Regions from separate parts of the Pelomonas parva genome, predicted to be linked through region 2. Evidence: predicted binding sites of a transcription regulator. Region 2 holds the regulator's gene; the other holds the start of a gene.
The links. Region 2 encodes NrdR, which represses ribonucleotide reductase genes. Its sites were predicted from a motif close to CACNANATNTNGTG; they were not measured.
Positions count from the first base shown of each region.

Region 1 (8,731 bases), on a different contig from region 2:
CCCGCTCTCCCAGGAGACCCCGTCGTCGGGCCGGGCGTCGCGCTGGCCGTCGCCAGCGGCCTGGCGCTGCTGGGCTATGTCTGGGTCGGCCTGCTGCGCGCCCGTGCCGGTGAGGTGGACTCAGCGGCACGTCCGCCGCTGCGCTCGGTGCCGCCGATGGCGCTGGCCTGGACGGCGCAGTTCGTCGCCCTGTTCATCGACATCAGCGGCTTCGGCCTGGCCACGCCGGGCGCGCGCTTCGGTTTTGCGCCCGCGCTGTCGATGACGGCCTGGCTGGTGCTGACTGTCTATCTGATCGAAAGCCGCTTCCTGCCGCTGCACAGCGTTCGCCGCGTGCTGGCCTGGCTGGCGGCGGCCGCCGTGCTCTTGGCCTGGGGCTTTCCGGGCGAGAGCCGGCCGCAGGCGGCCTCGCCCTGGGCGCCGTTGCACTGGGTGTTGGGCCTGGCGTCCTACGGCCTGTTCGGCGTGGCGGTGCTGCATGCGGCCTTGATGAACCGCGCCGAGAACCGCCTGCGCCACAAGCAGGCCACGCCCGGGGGGTTGCCGCTGCTGCAACTGGAGCGGCTGACCTTCCAGTTCGTCGCTGCCGGCGTGGGCGTGCTGTCGCTGGCCATCCTGCTGGGCTGGTGGTTCACGCCGGCCTGGAAGTGGGACCACAAGAACCTGCTCGCCGTGCTGGGCTGGCTGGTGCTGACCGGCCTGCTGGTCGGCCGGCGCATCTACGGCTGGCGCGGTCGTCGTGCGACACGCTGGCTCTATGCCGGCGCGGCGCTGCTGCTGCTGTCCTACGCCGGTTCGCGCTTCGTGTTCGAAGTCATCCTGCAGCGCGGCCTGGGCGGGGGGGGGGGCGCATGAAGTACCTGCTGTGGCTGGCGGTGCTGGCGCTGATCATCTTCATCATCGGCGTCAAGCGCGGTCGGCCGCGCGAGCCCGAGGTGCGCAGCAAGCCACCCTCGCCCAAGGCAGCCGATGCGCCGCAGGCCATGCTGCGCTGTGCCGAGTGCGGCATGCACCTGCCGGCCGACGAGTCCCTGCCCGGCAAGGGCGGTGTGTTCTGCAGCGCGGGTCACCGCAACAGCTTCGAGGCCCGCGAGGGCCGGGGCTGAAGGGTGGTCCCGGGCAGCTGGTTCGTCGAAGCCCCGCCGGCCGAGCCGGCCGAGAGCAGCGTTGCCTTCGACCGCCTCTACCGCGCCTTCCTGGCCGCTCGCGCGGCGCTGGGCCTGGCGCTGATCGGCGCCCAACTGATCGCCTCGGTACTGTCGGCGCCGCCTGCACCCTCCACGCTGGCGCTCAGTGCCTCCTATGCCGCCGCCGCCGTCGCGCTGTGGCTGCTGCCGCAACTGCGCCGAGGCGCATCGGCGCGCAGCCTGGCGCGTATCAGCAGCCCGCATTGGTGGAGCGCCGTCGGCATGGACCTGATCCTGTTCGGCGTGCTGCACGCGCTGGACCCGAGCGGCGTCAACTACGGCGCCTTGTTCGTCATGCCGGTGCTGATGGCCGCCGTGCTGTGCCCGCGCCGGCTGGCGCTGGCGACGGCGGCGATGGCCACGCTGGGCCTGCTGGCGGCGGCGGCCTGGTCGCTGCTGAGCGGCGTGGATGTGGGGCTGAAGACGACTCAGGCTGGGCTGGTGGGCAGCGGCCTGTTCGCCGTCAGCCTGCTGGCCGGTGAGCTGAGCGCCCGCCTGGCCCGCGAGGAGAAGGCTGCGCGCGGCAGCCTGGCGCTCGCCCGCCAGCAAGAGTCGCTGAACCGCCTCGTCATCGACGAGATGCAGGAGGGTGTGCTGGTCGTCGACCGCCGCGGCCGCGTGCGGGCGATGAACCCGGCGGCGCGCGCGCTGCTGTGCGCCGCAGACGGTGAACTGAGCTGGCAGTTGCGCGGCCGGGCCGACTGGCAGGCTCTGGTGCAGGCGCTGGAGCGGGCCTATGCGGGCGGCGCGACCAGCGCGGGCACCGAGATCGACGTGGCCTTGCCGCTGGACGGCGGCGTCACGCGCAGCCTGCGCCTGCGGCTGCGCTTCACGCGCCAGCGCGAGGGCAGCGAGGAGCTGTGCGTGATGTTCGTCGAGGACAACCGCGCGCTGCTGGCCCGCACGCGGCAGGAAAAGCTGGCCGCGATGGGCCGCGTGTCGGTCGGCATCGCGCACGAGATCCGCAATCCGCTGGCGGCCATCGCCCAGGCCAATGCGCTGATCGCCGAGGACGTGGCCGGCATGCGCGCCGAGCAGCTGACGCGCATGGTCGCGTCGAACGTGCAGCGGCTGAAGCGGCTGGTCGACGATGTGACCGAGATCGCGCCCGGCATGCAGCCCGACACGCAGGCGCTGGACGTGAGCACCCTGGTGCACGAGACCTGCGTGGACTGGGTCGTGGTCAACGGCATCGAGGCCGGTGCGACAAGCCGCTTCCGCCTGCAGATCGCCGCAGCGGGCCTGACGGGGCTGTTCGATGCCGAGCATCTGCGCCGCGTGCTCGTCAACCTGCTGGACAACGCGCAGCGCCATGCCGATGACGGCGCGGGTGCGATCCGCGTGTCGCTGCAGCGCCAGGGCGATGCGCTGGATCTCGTCGTGCGCAGCGCCGGCGCGCCGGTGCCGGCGGATGTCGAGCGGCATCTCTTCGAGCCCTTCTTCTCGACGCGCAGCCGCGGCTCGGGCCTGGGCCTCTATATTTGCCGCGAGTTGTGCGAGCGTCATGGTGCCCGCATCGAGTTCCGGCGCGCTGCCGATGCGGCGGCCAACGAGTTCTGCGTGCGGCTGCGCACGCCCAAGCCCATCCCCGAGTCCGAGCCGACATGAACGCTGCCTCCCCTGCGCGCCTGCTGGTCGTCGACGACGAGCCGGACCTGCGCACGCTGTACGAGCTGACCCTGCTGCGCGAGGGCTATGAGATCGACAGCGCCGGCTCCGTCGCCGAGGCGCTGGCGCATTTGCAGGCGGAGCAGTACGGCGCCGTCATCACGGACATGAAGCTGCCCGACGGCTCCGGCCTGTCGCTGCTGCGCTGGCTGGATCAGGCGGGCCGGCCCGAGAAGGCCATCGTCATCACGGCCTTCGGCTCGGCCGAGAACGCGGTGGAGGCGCTTAAGGCCGGCGCCTTCGACTACCTGACCAAGCCGGTGGACCTGCGCCAGTTCCGCCTCGTCGTCGGCTCGGCGCTGGGCCGTCAGCCGGCAGCGCGCGCGCCGGACCCCGCGCCGGCCGCCGAGGCCGCGTCGACGGCGTCCGCTTCGGCGCTGCGGTTGGTGGGCGAGTCGCCGGCCATCCGCGCCGTGCGGGCCCTGGTCGACAAGGTGGGCCGCAGCATGGCGCCGGTGCTGGTGCAGGGCGAGTCGGGCACCGGCAAGGAGCTGGTGGCCCGCGCCATCCACGACCATGGCACCCGCGCCGGCCAGCGCTTCGTCGCCGTCAACTGCGGTGCCATTCCCGAGAACCTGCTGGAGGCCGAGTTCTTCGGCTACCGCAAGGGCGCGTTCACCGGCGCGAATGAGGACCGCGAAGGCTTCTTCCAGGCGGCCGACGGCGGCACGCTGTTCCTCGACGAGATCGGCGACCTGCCGCTGGCGATGCAGAGCAAGCTGCTGCGCGTCATCCAGGAGCGTTCGGTGCGGCCGGTGGGTGCCACGGCCGAGACGCCGATCAATGTGCGCATCGTCAGCGCGACGCACAAGGACCTGGCAGCCGAGGTGGCGGCGGGCCGCTTCCGCCAGGACTTGTTCTACCGGCTTAACGTCATCCAGATCCGCGTGCCGCCGCTGCGTGAGCGGCTGGAGGACCTGGGCCTGATCAGCAACCGCGTGCTGGCCCGCATCGCGCAGGATGCCGGCGTGTCGCCCACGCCGCGGCTGACGACCGGCGCGCTGCAGACGCTGGCGCGCTATGCCTTCCCGGGCAATGTGCGCGAGCTGGAGAACCTGCTGCACCGCGCGCTGGCGCTGGCCGGCGGCGAGTGGATAGACGCCGACGACCTGGGCCTGCCGGACACGCTGCTGGACGAGGGCCGCAGCGAGTCGCAGTTCGCGGCGCTGGACACGCCGCTGGCAGCCGCGCCGGTGGCCGAAGGGCTGTCGCTGCCCGAGCAACTGCCGAGCGACCTGGCGCGCTACCTCGACGAGGTCGAGCGCGCCATCCTGCTGCGGGCGCTGGAGGCGCACCGCTTCAACCGCACGGCGGCGGCGGCCAGCCTGGGGTTGTCGCTGCGGCAGATTCGCTACCGCATGGCGCGGCTGGCGATTTCCGCAGACGACAGCTGAGAAATCCCTGCTCGGTATTTGCCCTGCTTGAACTTCTCGGCCACCGAGCACGGCTGTGGCCGCGTCGCCGCAACGCCAGCATCGGCGCGGCTTTGCGGGCAGGTTCGGCCCGCCAGCCCAGTGCTGATGCGGGTCTCGCACGGACATCCCCGATCTGATCGGCCCACGGCGCGCGCAGAGCGTTTTTCCAGCGGAATCGCCGACAGGGTTTGACACTAGGGGTAGTGCTTGAGGGGGCGTCGGGCCATAGATATAGTGTCCCTTCGTGATATCCTGCTAACCCAGTCGACCCCATGACCCTCCCCTTGGAATCGCTGTTTGACGTGGCTTGCCGCCCGCAGCAGCGCAGCCGAGGACCCCGCCGGAATGCCGGTCGGGCAATGGACCGGCAGGGACGAAATACCCCCATTGAAGCAACGCACGATGCGTCGACCCTCCCCAGGGTTGTTGCCGCGCGTTTGCCCGTCATTTCTCGAATTTCTTGACAAGGATTCCTCATGCTGCATGAAGCCGCCACGGGCCAGGCCGCCCCCGCCGCCGCTCTCTCCCCGACCGCGTTTGGGTCCGACGCGCCGTCTCAAGCAGCGCCCACGCCGTCGAGCTATCAGGCCTACCAGATCATTCGCCGCAACGGCGCCGTGGTCTCGTTCGAGCCGAGCAAGATCGCCGTGGCGCTGATGAAGGCCTTCCTGGCCGTGCATGGCACGACCGGCGCGGCCTCGGCCAGCGTGCGCGAGACGGTCGAGCAGCTGACGCAGAACGTCGTGCGCGCGCTGCTGCGTTCGCGCCCCAGCGGCGGCACCTTCCACATTGAGGACGTGCAGGACCAGGTCGAGCTGGGCTTGATGCGCAGCAGCAACCACGAAGTCGCCCGTGCCTACGTCCTCTATCGCGAACGTCGCGCGCAGGAACGCGCCGCCCAGGGTGAAGCCTCGCGCGCCGCCGAGCCGGCGCTGATGGTGGTGGACCGCGGCGAGCGCCGGCCGCTGGACCTGGGACACTTGAAGTCGCTGATCACCTCGGCCTGCGAGAACCTCGGCGCCGACGTGAAGCCCGCCCCCGTGCTGGCCGAGACCATGCGCAACCTGTACGACGGCGTTGCCATCGACGAGGTCTACAAGGCCGCCATCCTGGCGTCGCGCACGCTGATCGAGAAGGACCCCGGCTACAGCCGCGCGACGGCCCGCCTGCTGCTGCACACGATCCGCCGGGAGATCCTCGGTGGTGAAGTGCTGCAGGGCGAGATGACCGCGCGCTATGCGGAGTACTTCCCCGGCTACATCAAGAAGGGCATCAAGGCCGAGCTGCTGGATGAGAAGCTGGGCCAGTACGACCTGGCCAAGCTGGGCGCTGCACTGAAGGCCGAGCGCGACCTGCAGTTCGACTACCTTGGCCTGCAGACGTTGTACGACCGCTACTTCCTGCACATCGCCGATGAGCGCATCGAGATGCCGCAGGCCTTCTTCATGCGGGTGGCCATGGGCCTGGCGCTGGGCGAGATCGATCGCGAAGCCCGCGCCATCGAGTTCTACGAAGTGCTGTCCAGCTTCGACTTCATGTCCAGCACGCCGACGCTGTTCAACGCCGGCACGCGTCGCTCGCAGCTGTCCAGCTGCTACCTGACGACCGTGGCCGACGACCTGGACGGCATCTACGAGGCGCTGAAAGAGAACGCGCTGCTGAGCAAGTTTGCCGGCGGCCTGGGTAACGACTGGACGCCGGTGCGCGCGCTCGGCTCGCACATCAAGGGCACCAACGGCAAGAGCCAGGGCGTCGTGCCCTTCCTGAAGGTCGTCAACGACACGGCCGTCGCCGTGAACCAGGGCGGCAAGCGCAAGGGCGCCGTCTGCGCCTATCTGGAAACCTGGCACTTGGACATCGAAGAGTTCCTGGACCTGCGCAAGAACACCGGCGACGACCGCCGCCGCACGCACGACATGAACACGGCGAATTGGATTCCCGACCTGTTCATGCGCCGCGTCATCGAAGGCGGCGACTGGACGCTGTTCAGCCCATCCACCTGCCCGGACCTGCACGACCTGTTCGGCAAGCCCTTCGAAGTGGCCTACACGGCGTATGAGGCCAAGGTCGACCGTGGCGAGATCAAGCTCTTCAAGCGCATGCCCGCCAAGGACCTGTGGCGCAAGATGCTGTCGATGCTGTTCGAGACGGGCCACCCCTGGATCACGTTCAAGGACGCCTGCAATGTGCGCAGCCCGCAGCAGCACGTCGGCGTCGTGCACTCTTCCAACCTGTGCACCGAGATCACGCTGAACACCAACGACAGCGAGATTGCCGTCTGCAACCTCGGCTCGGTCAACCTGGCCCAGCACATCAAGGACGGTCAGATCGACCAGGCCAAGCTGAAGAAGACGACGCGCACGGCGATGCGCATGCTCGACAACGTCATCGACATCAACTACTACGCCGTCAAGAAGGCCCGCGACTCCAACCTGCGCCACCGCCCGGTGGGGCTGGGCATCATGGGCTTCCAGGATGCGCTGTACCAGTTGCGCACGCCTTACGCATCGCAGGCCGCCGTCGAGTTCGCCGACCGTTCGATGGAAGCCGTCTGCTATCACGCCTACTGGGCCTCGACCGAGCTGGCTGAAGAGCGCGGCCGCTACTCTTCGTACAAGGGCTCGCTGTGGGACCGCGGCATCCTGCCGATCGACTCGCTCGACCTGCTGGCCGACGCCCGCGGCGGCTATGTCGACGTGGACCGTTCGACGACGCTGGACTGGGACGCGCTGCGCGGCCGCATCGCCACCTACGGCATGCGCAACAGCAACTGTGTGGCCATCGCGCCCACCGCGACCATCTCCAACATCATCGGCGTGGACGCGTCCATCGAGCCCTGCTTCGGCAACCTGTCGGTCAAGTCCAACCTGTCGGGCGAGTTCACCGTCATCAACGAATCGCTGGTGCGTGACCTGAAGGCGCTGGGCCTGTGGGACGACGTGATGGTCATGGACCTCAAGCACTTCGACGGCTCGCTGCGCCGCATCGACCGCGTGCCCGAAGAGATCAAGGCGCTGTACGCGACCGCCTTCGAAGTTGACACCAGCTGGTTGATCGAAGCCGGCGCACGCCGCCAGAAATGGATCGACCAAGCGCAGAGTCTGAACATCTACATGGCCGGCGCCTCGGGCAAGAAGCTCGACGAGACCTACAAACTCGCGTGGCAACGCGGCTTGAAGACGACCTACTACCTGCGCACCACCAGCGCGACGCAGGCCGAGAAGAGCACGGTCACGCGCTCGGGTCAGCTGAACTCGGTGTCCAACAGCACCGCAGCGATGGCCGCTGCACCGGTTGCGCCTGTCGCTGTCGTCGAGCCCGAACTGCCGGCGACGGACATGAAGTTCTGCTCGATCGACAATCCGGACTGCGAGGCTTGCCAGTAAATGAGGTAGGGGTGCGAACTTGTATAGACAAGTGCGCACCCTGTGTTTCGATGCCCTCGCGCAACAAACATTGCGCGATAGATGCAAATAGCTGTAGCCAGACCTTGTTGATTTAAGCAAGCGCTACCGATAATTCGAAGTGATTGGAAAGACACCATGCTGGATTGGGACGAAGACCTGAAGTCCACTGATACCCACACCGCGAAACCTCTCGCGGTCACGCCTTCGGCGACGCCTGCATCGGCGTCTGCGCACGGAGCCCCCAGCGTCGCTATCCCTGCTCCCCAGTTGTCCGGGGAACCCGTCACCGCGCGTCGCGTGAAGGCCGCCGACAAGCGCATCATCAACGGCCAGACCGATGTCAATCAGCTGGTGCCGTTCAAGTACAAGTGGGCTTGGGAGAAGTACCTCGCCACCTGCGCCAACCATTGGATGCCGCAGGAAGTGAACATGAGCCGCGACATCGCGCTCTGGAAGGACCCCAACGGCCTGACCGAAGACGAGCGCCGCATCATCAAGCGCAACCTCGGCTTCTTTGTCACTGCCGACTCGCTGGCCGCCAACAACATCGTGTTGGGCACCTACCGCCACATCACGGCACCCGAGGCCCGCCAGTTCCTACTGCGCCAGGCTTTCGAGGAAGCGATCCACACGCACGCCTACCAGTACATCGTCGAGTCGCTCGGGCTGGATGAGAGCGAGATCTTCAACGCCTACAACGAAGTCCAGTCCATCCGTGACAAGGACGAGTTCCTGATCCCCTTCATCGGCGCGATCATGGACCCGCACTTCCACACCGGCACGCCCGAGACCGACCAGACGCTGCTGAAGAGCCTGATCGTCTTCGCCTGCCTGATGGAGGGCATGTTCTTCTACGTTGGCTTCACGCAGATTCTCGCGATGGGTCGCCAGAACAAGATGACCGGTGCCGCGGAGCAGTACCAATACATCCTTCGCGACGAGTCCATGCACTGCAACTTCGGCATCGACCTGATCAACCAGATCAAGCTGGAGAACCCGCACCTATGGACGGCCGAGTTCAAGGCCGAGATCAAGGCCCTGTTCCTGAAGGCCG
Region 1 is NZ_JBIGHV010000002.1:49,041-57,771, forward strand. It holds gene ACG00Y_RS04110 (cytochrome C assembly family protein) at 1-855, shown strand, start outside; gene ACG00Y_RS04115 (PP0621 family protein) at 852-1,106, shown strand; gene ACG00Y_RS04120 (sensor histidine kinase) at 1,110-2,795, shown strand; gene ACG00Y_RS04125 (sigma-54-dependent transcriptional regulator) at 2,792-4,249, shown strand; gene ACG00Y_RS04130 (ribonucleoside-diphosphate reductase subunit alpha) at 4,747-7,656, shown strand; gene ACG00Y_RS04135 (ribonucleotide-diphosphate reductase subunit beta) at 7,813-8,731, shown strand, end outside.
Region 1: a site for NrdR is predicted at 4,494-4,507, ahead of ACG00Y_RS04130 (ribonucleoside-diphosphate reductase subunit alpha). Genes of this name have one in related genera too.

Region 2 (8,731 bases):
CCAGCTCGGTGCGCGAGCCGCGCAGCAGGCCAGCGAACTGGTATTCCGACAGGCTGTCGGGCACCGGCGTAACGGCGCCAAGGATGGTGGCCGGGTCGGCGCCCAGAGCGACGGCGATGGGAAACGGCTCGCCCGGGTGGGCCAGCGCATGGTCGCGAAAGTCCAGCGCGCCACCTCGGTGGGCCAGCCATCTCATGATGACCTGGCGGGGCCCGATCAGCTGCTGGCGGTAGATGCCAAGGTTCTGGCGGGTGCGTGTCGGGCCCCGGGTGATGACCAGACCCCACGTGATCAGGGGGGCTGCGTCATCCGGCCAGCAGGTCTGGATGGGCAGGCGGCCGAGGTCAATGTCGCTGCCCTCGAACACCTCTTCCTGGCAGGGCGCCTTGCGCTGCACGGCGGGCTTCATGTCCCACAAAGCCTTGGCCATCTGCAGCAGCTTGCCGGCGTCCTTCAAGCCCTTGGGCGGGTCGGGTTCCTTGAGGCTGGCCAGCACCCGGCCCACATCCCGCAAATCGGCCAGAGACTCAGCGCCCATGCCGAGTGCGACGCGGCGCGTTGTCCCGAAAAGATTGGTCAAGGCGGGGGTGGAAAACCCGGCCGGTGCTTCGAACAACAGCGCCGGTCCGCCGGCCCGCAGCACGCGGTCGCTGAGGGCCGTCATCTCCAGCACGGGCGAGACTTTTTCACGCACGCGTTTGAGCTCGCCCAGGCCCTCCAAGCCGGCGATGAAGTCCCGCAGGTCGCTGTATTTCATAACTGAAAGTAGTATTGAATGGCCGGAACGGCCTTGACTGGTTATCTTCCGACCGTAAAATCCGCCGCTTCGGGTTTCTACTGAAGCCGAACGGTGGGGCGCAGGCCAAACCGAAGCCCGTGAAATTATCACCGTCGCCCCTTCCAGACCGCCGAACGGCAGCCTGTGGCGGGCAGCGACCTCCAAGGAGCTGCATGACGACACGTCAAGACCTGATCACCCTGGCTCGCCACACACGGCAGTCGGTGTCGCTGTTCGTCAAGGACATCGGCAACGGCATGCTGGTCGTCAGCCACAACACGCTGGCGCTCGTCGGGCTGGCCGTGGTGGCGGTGCTGCTGGTGTTTTCGAGTCAGGCGGGGCTGCGCGAGAAGGTGGAGTCGGCCACCTTGGGTTGGCTGAACGCCCGCCACGAAGCCCGTGCGGAGGCCGATGGCAGCATGCTGCTGCCCGCCGAACCCGACGCGATTGCCCGGGCGACAGCCACGGACCCGCGCGAACTGAGCCGCCAGCAATCCGCCGTGGCCCACTGGCTGGCGCGCCGCTACAGCGTGGCGCCGGAGCCCATCAGCCGCCTCGTGCAGGAAGCCTGGGCAGTGGGCAGCCGCGCCAAGGTCGAGCCGACGCTGATCCTGGCCATCATGGCCATCGAATCGCGCTTCAACCCGTTTGCGCAGAGTCCTGTCGGCGCCCAGGGCCTGATGCAGGTCATGACCCGCGTGCACGACGACAAGTACGAGGCCTTCGGCGGCATCCATGCGGCCTTCGACCCGGTCACCAACCTGCGCGTCGGCGTGCAGGTACTGAAGGAATGCATCCACCGCGCCGGCAGCCTGGAAGATGGCCTGCGCTGGTACGTCGGCGGCGCCAACCTGCCCGAGGACACCGGCTACACCGCCCGCGTGCTGGCCGAACATGACCTGCTGAAGGCGGTGGCCGGTGGCCGCAGCGTGCACCCGGCAACCGTTGCGCGGCCCGCGCGCGAGCCCGCTTCGGCGCCTTTGGCTGCCGATTCTGAGCAGATCGCGCTGCTGCGCTGATTTACACTGGCCGCTCACGCGACTGGCGATCAGGGTCACAAGCTGACCTGAGGTGGGCCACCACCGGGGAGCGTGAGGCGGCTGTCTTCGATAGGGCAATCGCTTTCAGCCGTTCGCCTGGGCAGCCCAGTTCGTCACGCCAGCTCGTGAGCGCCTGGGATTCATCGCCTGACCTTCGGAAACACTGCCATGTTTGATCGCAACACCTCCACCCTCGCCCTGGTCGACCCCGAACTCTGGACCGCCGTCCAGAACGAGACCCGCCGCCAGGAAGATCACATCGAGCTGATCGCCAGCGAGAACTACACCTCGCCCGCCGTCATGGAAGCCCAGGGCAGCCAGCTGACCAACAAGTACGCCGAGGGCTACCCAGGCAAGCGCTATTACGGTGGCTGCGAGTACGTCGACGTGGCCGAGCAACTGGCCATCGACCGCGTCAAGCAGTTGTTCGGCGCCGAGTTCGCCAACGTGCAGCCCAACTCCGGTTCGCAGGCCAACCAGGGTGTGTTCTTCGCGCTGCTGCAGCCCGGTGACACCATCATGGGCATGAGCCTGGCCGAAGGCGGCCATCTGACCCACGGCATGGCGCTGAACATGAGCGGCAAGTGGTTCAACGTCGTCAGCTATGGCCTGGACGCCAACGAAGCCATCGACTACGACGCGATGGAAGCCCTGGCCCGCGAGAAGAAGCCCAAGCTCATCATTGCCGGCGCCTCGGCCTACTCGCTGCGCATCGATTTCGAGCGCTTCGGCAGAATAGCCAAGGAGATCGGCGCCTACTTCATGGTCGACATGGCGCATTACGCTGGCCTGATCGCAGCAGGCGCCTACCCCAACCCGCTGCCGCACGCCGACGTCGTCACGTCCACGACGCACAAGAGCCTGCGCGGCCCGCGCGGCGGCATCATCCTCACGAACGACGAGGCGATTGCCAAGAAGATCAACTCGGCCATCTTCCCCGGCATTCAGGGCGGCCCGCTGATGCATGTGATCGCAGGCAAGGCCGTGGCGTTCAAGGAAGCCCTGACGCCCGAGTTCAAGGCCTACCAGGAGCAGGTCGTCAAGAACGCCAAGGTGCTGGCCGAGACGCTGATCGAGCGCGGCCTGCGCATCGTCTCCGGCGGCACGGAAAGCCACGTCATGCTGGTCGACCTGCGCCCCAAGAACCTGACCGGCAAGGAAGCCGAGGCCATCCTGGGCGCCGCCCACATGACCTGCAACAAGAACGGCATCCCGAACGATCCGCAGAAGCCCATGGTCACCAGCGGTGTCCGCCTGGGCACGCCGGCCATGACGACGCGCGGTTTCAAGGAGGAGCAGGTTCGCCAGACGGCTCACCTGATCGCCGACGTGCTGGACAAGCCGCACGACGAGGCCAACCTGGCCGCCGTGCGCGAGAAGGTTGCCGCGCTGACGGCCGCCTTCCCCGTCTACCGCGGCTAAGCCGGGTCAATGCGCTGCCCGTTCTGCTCTCACACCGAAACCCAGGTCGCCGAGACCCGGGAATCGGATGAGGGCGACGTCGTGCGGCGCCGGCGCCGCTGCCTGTCCTGCGACAAGCGCTTCACGACCTATGAGCGGCCGGACATAGCCCTGCCCTCGGTCGTCAAGAAGGACGGGCGACGGGCCGATTTCGACGCCTCCAAGCTGCGTGCCTCCATGCAGCTTGCGCTGCGCAAGCGGCCGGTCAGCGTCGAGCAGATCGACGCTGCCATCAACCGCATCGAGGAAAAGCTGCTCGCCAGCGGCGCGCGCGAGATCGCGTCCACCCGGCTGGGCGAGCTGGTCATGCGCGAATTGAAGCGCATCGACAAGGTCGCCTACGTGCGCTTTGCGTCGGTCTACCGTAGCTTCGAAGACGTGGACGAGTTCCGGCAGCTGATCCGCGAGATCTGATCCGGGGTTTCCCTATCCCCCGTCAGGGGGAGGCGTGGGGGATGCCGTCCTCCCCTCCCCCCTCTTCACTCCGCCCTCGGGGGGAAAGACGCAGGGAGTGCTGCTTCCTAGAGTTCGTTCATCGACAACGAACCGCAGGAAGCCGCCATGAACCGCACCTCCACCACCCGCCGCAACAGCTTCGGTTTCACTCTGGTGGAGCTGTGCACCTGCCTGGGCATCACCGCCGCGCTGCTCGGCCAGGCTGTGCCGTCGTTGAGCAAGCTGCGCCAGGAGCAGGCCCTGCGCGGCGCCGCCAACGCCCTGGCCGGTGACCTGCGCCTTGCCCGCAGCGAGGCGGTCAATGCGGGCGAGTCGGTCTACTTCCGCGTCAGCGGCAAGGGTGCCAATGCCTGCTACGTGCTGCACACCGGCGCCCGCAACGACTGCGATTGCGCCGGCGGCCAGGCCGTCTGCAAGGCGCCGGGCAGCCAGGTCATCAAGGCCGAATGGTTGCCGACGAGCCAGGCTATGCGGCTGCGCAGCAATGCCGAGACGCTGGTGTTCCAGCATCGCCAGGGGCTGGTGACGCAGACCGGCAGCATCGAATTGAGCCTGGACAACGGCCCCGGCATCCGGCAGGTCATCGCCATCACGGGCCGCGTTCGCAGTTGCGCCACGGGCGCCAAGCTGGCTGGCATGAGCAACTGCGCCTGAGCCCCTCATTCGTGCGTGTTGGCGACCGACGGTGCGTATGCGGCGACGAGCGGCAGCACCGTAACCACTGAACCGACCCATGGTGCGGAAAATTGCACACATGCGACAACCGATCCATCCACGCCTGCGCTTTGGCGGTTTCACGCTCATGGAGCTGATGATCGCCGTCGTCGTGGTGGGCATCCTGGCTTCAATCGCCTATCCGGCGTTTACATCCACGATCCAGCGCAGCCGTCGCGCGGATGCCATCGCGGCGCTGTCGGCGCTCACGCAGGCACAGGAGCGCTACCGGTCCAACCATGCGGCGTATGCCGATTCGGTCGACACGCTTTCCGTGAACGTCGAGAAGGTCTACAAGTACTACGACGTCAGTTTTGCAGGCATCGGCGAGTCGGGCTTCAAGTCGGGTTATGTGGTCACGGCGACGCCGAAGCGTGGTGGCAGCCAGGCGTCGGACCGCGATTGCGCCACGCTCAGCATCAGGCTCGACGGCTCGATCTTCAAGTACGAGGCCGTGGATTCCAAGGGCGTGAGCAGCGCCAAGAACTGCTGGGGGCGCGATCATGGCTCTTCTTCGACCTAGTCATGTCCGTCGCGCCGGCGTCACGCTGGTGGAAATGCTCATCGGCGTGGCGATTCTGGGCGTTCTGCTTGCCGTGGCCGTCCCCTCGTTGAGCAACATGATGGAGCGCCGCCGCGTCGTCGCTGCGGCCGGCGAGATCGCCAGCATCTTCGTGCAGGCGCGGTCCGAAGCGACCAGCCTGGGCGGTAAGGTGAACATCCACCTGCAGCCCGTACCGGCAACCATCGGTGAATTCAGCTGTGTGCGCCTCAGCACCGATGACGTGATTGACGTCTGCCGCTGCAATCGCTCGGGGGAGCGTCTCTGTTCCGTCGGCAACGGCCGGCTGCTGCGCGAGTTCTTGCTGCCGAAGGATTCCTCGGTCACCTTCTCCGCAACTGGCGAATGGGTAGCCAGCAACCCCTATGTTGTCAATTTCATGCGGGGCAACTACGTGACCAACACCAACAACGTCCACGTGACGGTGATCGGCACGCGGACCCAGGCCAAGCTGCGCGTCGAGTACATCAGTTCCGGGCGGGTGCGTACTTGTTCGCCGGACGGCAGCATGAGCGGGTTTCCGACATGCGCAGCACAGGGGGGGGCATGACGTCCTTCCAGCAGCGCGGTCTGGGCCTTGTCGAACTGATGGTGGGCATCACCGTCGGGCTCATCGTCGCGGCGGGTGCCTCCATGGTCGCCGTCAACCAGATCAACGAGCACCGTCGGCTGATGCTGGAAACCCAGATTCAGCAGGACTTGCGCGCTGCGGCCGACCTGATCCAGCAGGACTTGCGCCGTGCCGGCTTCCGCGGCTTGCCCGGTCAAGGCGTGTGGTCGCCGCCGATGGCCGTCGGCACGCAGGCGGAAAAATCAGCGGGCGTGGTCACGGCCAACAAGTTTGTCGAGATGGTCAAGACGGAACGTAACGACGACGTCTCGCTGACCTATCTGTACGCCCGCGACGGCTCCACCGGCGAGCCGGTCGATGCCGACCACTTCGGCATCCGTTGGAACAAAGGCAAGGAAACGCTGTACGTGCAGATCGGCAGCCCGGGTGGCGCCGGCAATTGGCAGCCCATCACCGATCCTGAAAGTATCCGCATCACCGGCTTCAACATCGACATCGAATCCAAGCCGGTCGATCTGCCCGACTTCTGCGACAAGCCCTGCACCCCGGCCGCTGCGGGAGGGGTGACGGCCTGCCCGACCTTCGAGGTGCGCCGCGTCAAGTTCACGATCACCGCCGAGGCCAAGCACGACGCCAAGGTCAAGCGCACGCTGTCCAATGTCGGGCGCATGCGTGCCGACGTCATCAAGGGAGCCTGCCCCGCATGATGCCGCGCAGCCCCTCATCACCGCGCCGCGAACAGGGCGCCGCGACGCTGGTCGTCGTCATGGTGCTGTTCCTCGTGATGGCGCTTTTGGCGGCCTATGCCAACCGCAGCCTGTTGTTCGAGCAGCGCGTGTCGGGCAACTTCTTCCGCGCCAGCGCATCGCTCGAGGCATCCGAGGCCGGCATCGAATGGACGCTGGCCCAACTCAACGGCACAGCCGTCGACAACACCTGCAAGCCTGTTGCCGAAGGTGGTCAGCGCTTTTCCGACCGGTATCTGACGATAGATCCCGCCGACCGCCGTATCACATCCACCTCCGAAGACGCGATCGGCATCGTCGATTGCGCGCGCGACGTGGCGACGGACGCCTGGGTCTGCCGCTGCCCGGCGGCCACGGCCGCGAATTCGGCGCGGCCGGCGATCGTCGGCGGCGAACAGAGTCCCAGTTTCGGCGTTCTTCTCGAAGGCGGGCCGCGCGGCGGCACCCTGAGCCTGCTCATCACCGGCTGCACCACCAGTGCCCTCGAAGATTGCCAAGACAGAAACAAGGCCGCCGAGCGCAGCAAGGAGCAGGTGTCCAGGAATCTCCTGCAGGCCATGGTCGGCCTCGTCAGCGCGGTCCGCAGCCCACCGAACACGCCGCTGGTCGTGCGCGGCAATGTCGAGTCGACCGGCGCCGGCCTGGGCCTGCACAACACCGACGCGCTCGCCAACGGCATGCTTGCGGTGCTGGGCGGCAGTTGGAGCGGCATGGTCGATGGCCGGCTTGAGAGCGTGCCCGGCACATCGGTCGCCCAGACGGTGGTGCAGACCGACAGGACGCTGCAGGGCACTGCCGACGCAGAAGCGGTGTTCAAGATGTTCATGGGCGCCAGCAGCGCCAAGTACCAGGAGCACCCGGCTCTGCGCAGGCTCAGCTGCAACGGCGACTGCGCCCAGGCGATCGAGACCGCCTACAAGGCCGGCCAGCGCATGCTCTGGGTGGACGGCCCGTTGACGATCGGCAGCAACAAGGTGCTCGGCAGCATCAACGACCCGCTGCTCATCGTGGCCTCCGGCGACGTCACGCTGGACGGCGCCTTCCAGCTCAACGGCATGCTGGTGTCCTCCGGAGACGTCAGCTGGACCAACGCCGGTTCGGCGCCTTCGGTCATCAACGGCATCGTGCTGGTGGGCGGCGCCATGGTGACTGGAGGGCGCATGGACATCGTCTACCAGCAAGCCGTGGCAGATCAGCTGCGCAACCGCATGGGCAGCTATGTGCGGGTGCCCGGTGGCTGGATCGACAACCTGTGATGGCCATGCACTCCCTAGTCTTCCAATCACGCGGCGGCCGCACCTTCCAGCGCGGCGTGACCTTGATCGAGGCGCTCGTGGCGCTGGTGGTCATGTCCTTCGGCATGGTGGCGCTGGTGGGCCTGCTCAGCAACCTGCGCCAGAGCGGCGACCTGGCCAAGCAGCGCAGCGAGGCGATGCGCATCGCTCAGGCCGAGATTGAAACTTTGCGCGCCTTCTCGGTACTCAAGAAAGCCAGCGGCGCGGACCCTTCCGTCAGGGACTATGAAGACAACCTGCTCAAGGTGATCGCGGCCCGCACCGTCGTTGGCGAGAATTCAAACACCTCGTTCGTCGTCGAGCGCAAGGTGGTGCCCCTGTACGGCGTCACGGCGGCAGGCGAGACGGAGCCCCAGGCCATCAGGGGGCAGACGATCAAGGTGACGGTGACCTGGGAAGACCGCGGTGGCGGCGCGCAGAAGCTGGCCCTGGACACCGTCATCTCCCGCACCGATCCGGCCTTTTCCTTCGCGCTTGGTGTCACGCCACCCACCCATGGCGTGCGCACGCCAGACGGCCGCAACCCGGCAGTGCCACCTGGCGCCAAGGATCTCGGCAATGGCTCCAGCGCCTTCCGGCCCGGCGGTGGCAGCCCGGCTGTCTGGGTGTTCAATAACGCTTCGGGCGTCATCACAGGCCTTTGCGACATCGCGGTCGACACGGCGGTCTCGACGCTGACGCCGTCCAGCGTCGAGTCCTGCAAGAACAACACCATCGGCTATCTGGTCAGCGGCGCTATCCGCTTCTCCAGCAGCAATACGCCCCGGCCGGAGGCGCCAGACGGCACGGCGCGGCCGGTATCGATCTACGTCAACCTGATTCCCAGCGAGCACAAGGAAACGAAGGGCGGCCTCGAGGTTTTCGTTGGCGGACGCGACTACCCCCTCACGCCGAATCACGTGTGTTTCACCGACGCGCCCACGACTACGTCGTCGACGCAGACCTTCGTCAACTACAACTGCATCGTCTATCCCAACACTCAGACGCCGCGCAACTGGTGGGGCAAGGTGTACGTGACCGGTTTGGACCTCGGCACCTCCGCCACACAGTTCAAGGTCTGTCGCTACAGCGCCGACTACAACGGCAACGGCTACACCTACTGGGTGAA
Region 2 is NZ_JBIGHV010000005.1:447,863-456,593, forward strand. It holds gene ubiD (4-hydroxy-3-polyprenylbenzoate decarboxylase) at 1-757, opposite strand, end outside; gene ACG00Y_RS15870 (lytic transglycosylase domain-containing protein) at 952-1,797, shown strand; ZMP/ZTP riboswitch at 1,806-1,927, shown strand; gene glyA (serine hydroxymethyltransferase) at 1,987-3,240, shown strand; gene nrdR (transcriptional regulator NrdR) at 3,250-3,693, shown strand; gene ACG00Y_RS15885 (GspH/FimT family pseudopilin) at 3,841-4,389, shown strand; gene ACG00Y_RS15890 (type IV pilin protein) at 4,490-4,972, shown strand; gene ACG00Y_RS15895 (pilus assembly FimT family protein) at 4,953-5,561, shown strand; gene ACG00Y_RS15900 (PilW family protein) at 5,558-6,289, shown strand; gene ACG00Y_RS15905 (PilX N-terminal domain-containing pilus assembly protein) at 6,286-7,584, shown strand; gene ACG00Y_RS15910 (type IV pilus modification PilV family protein) at 7,590-8,731, shown strand, end outside.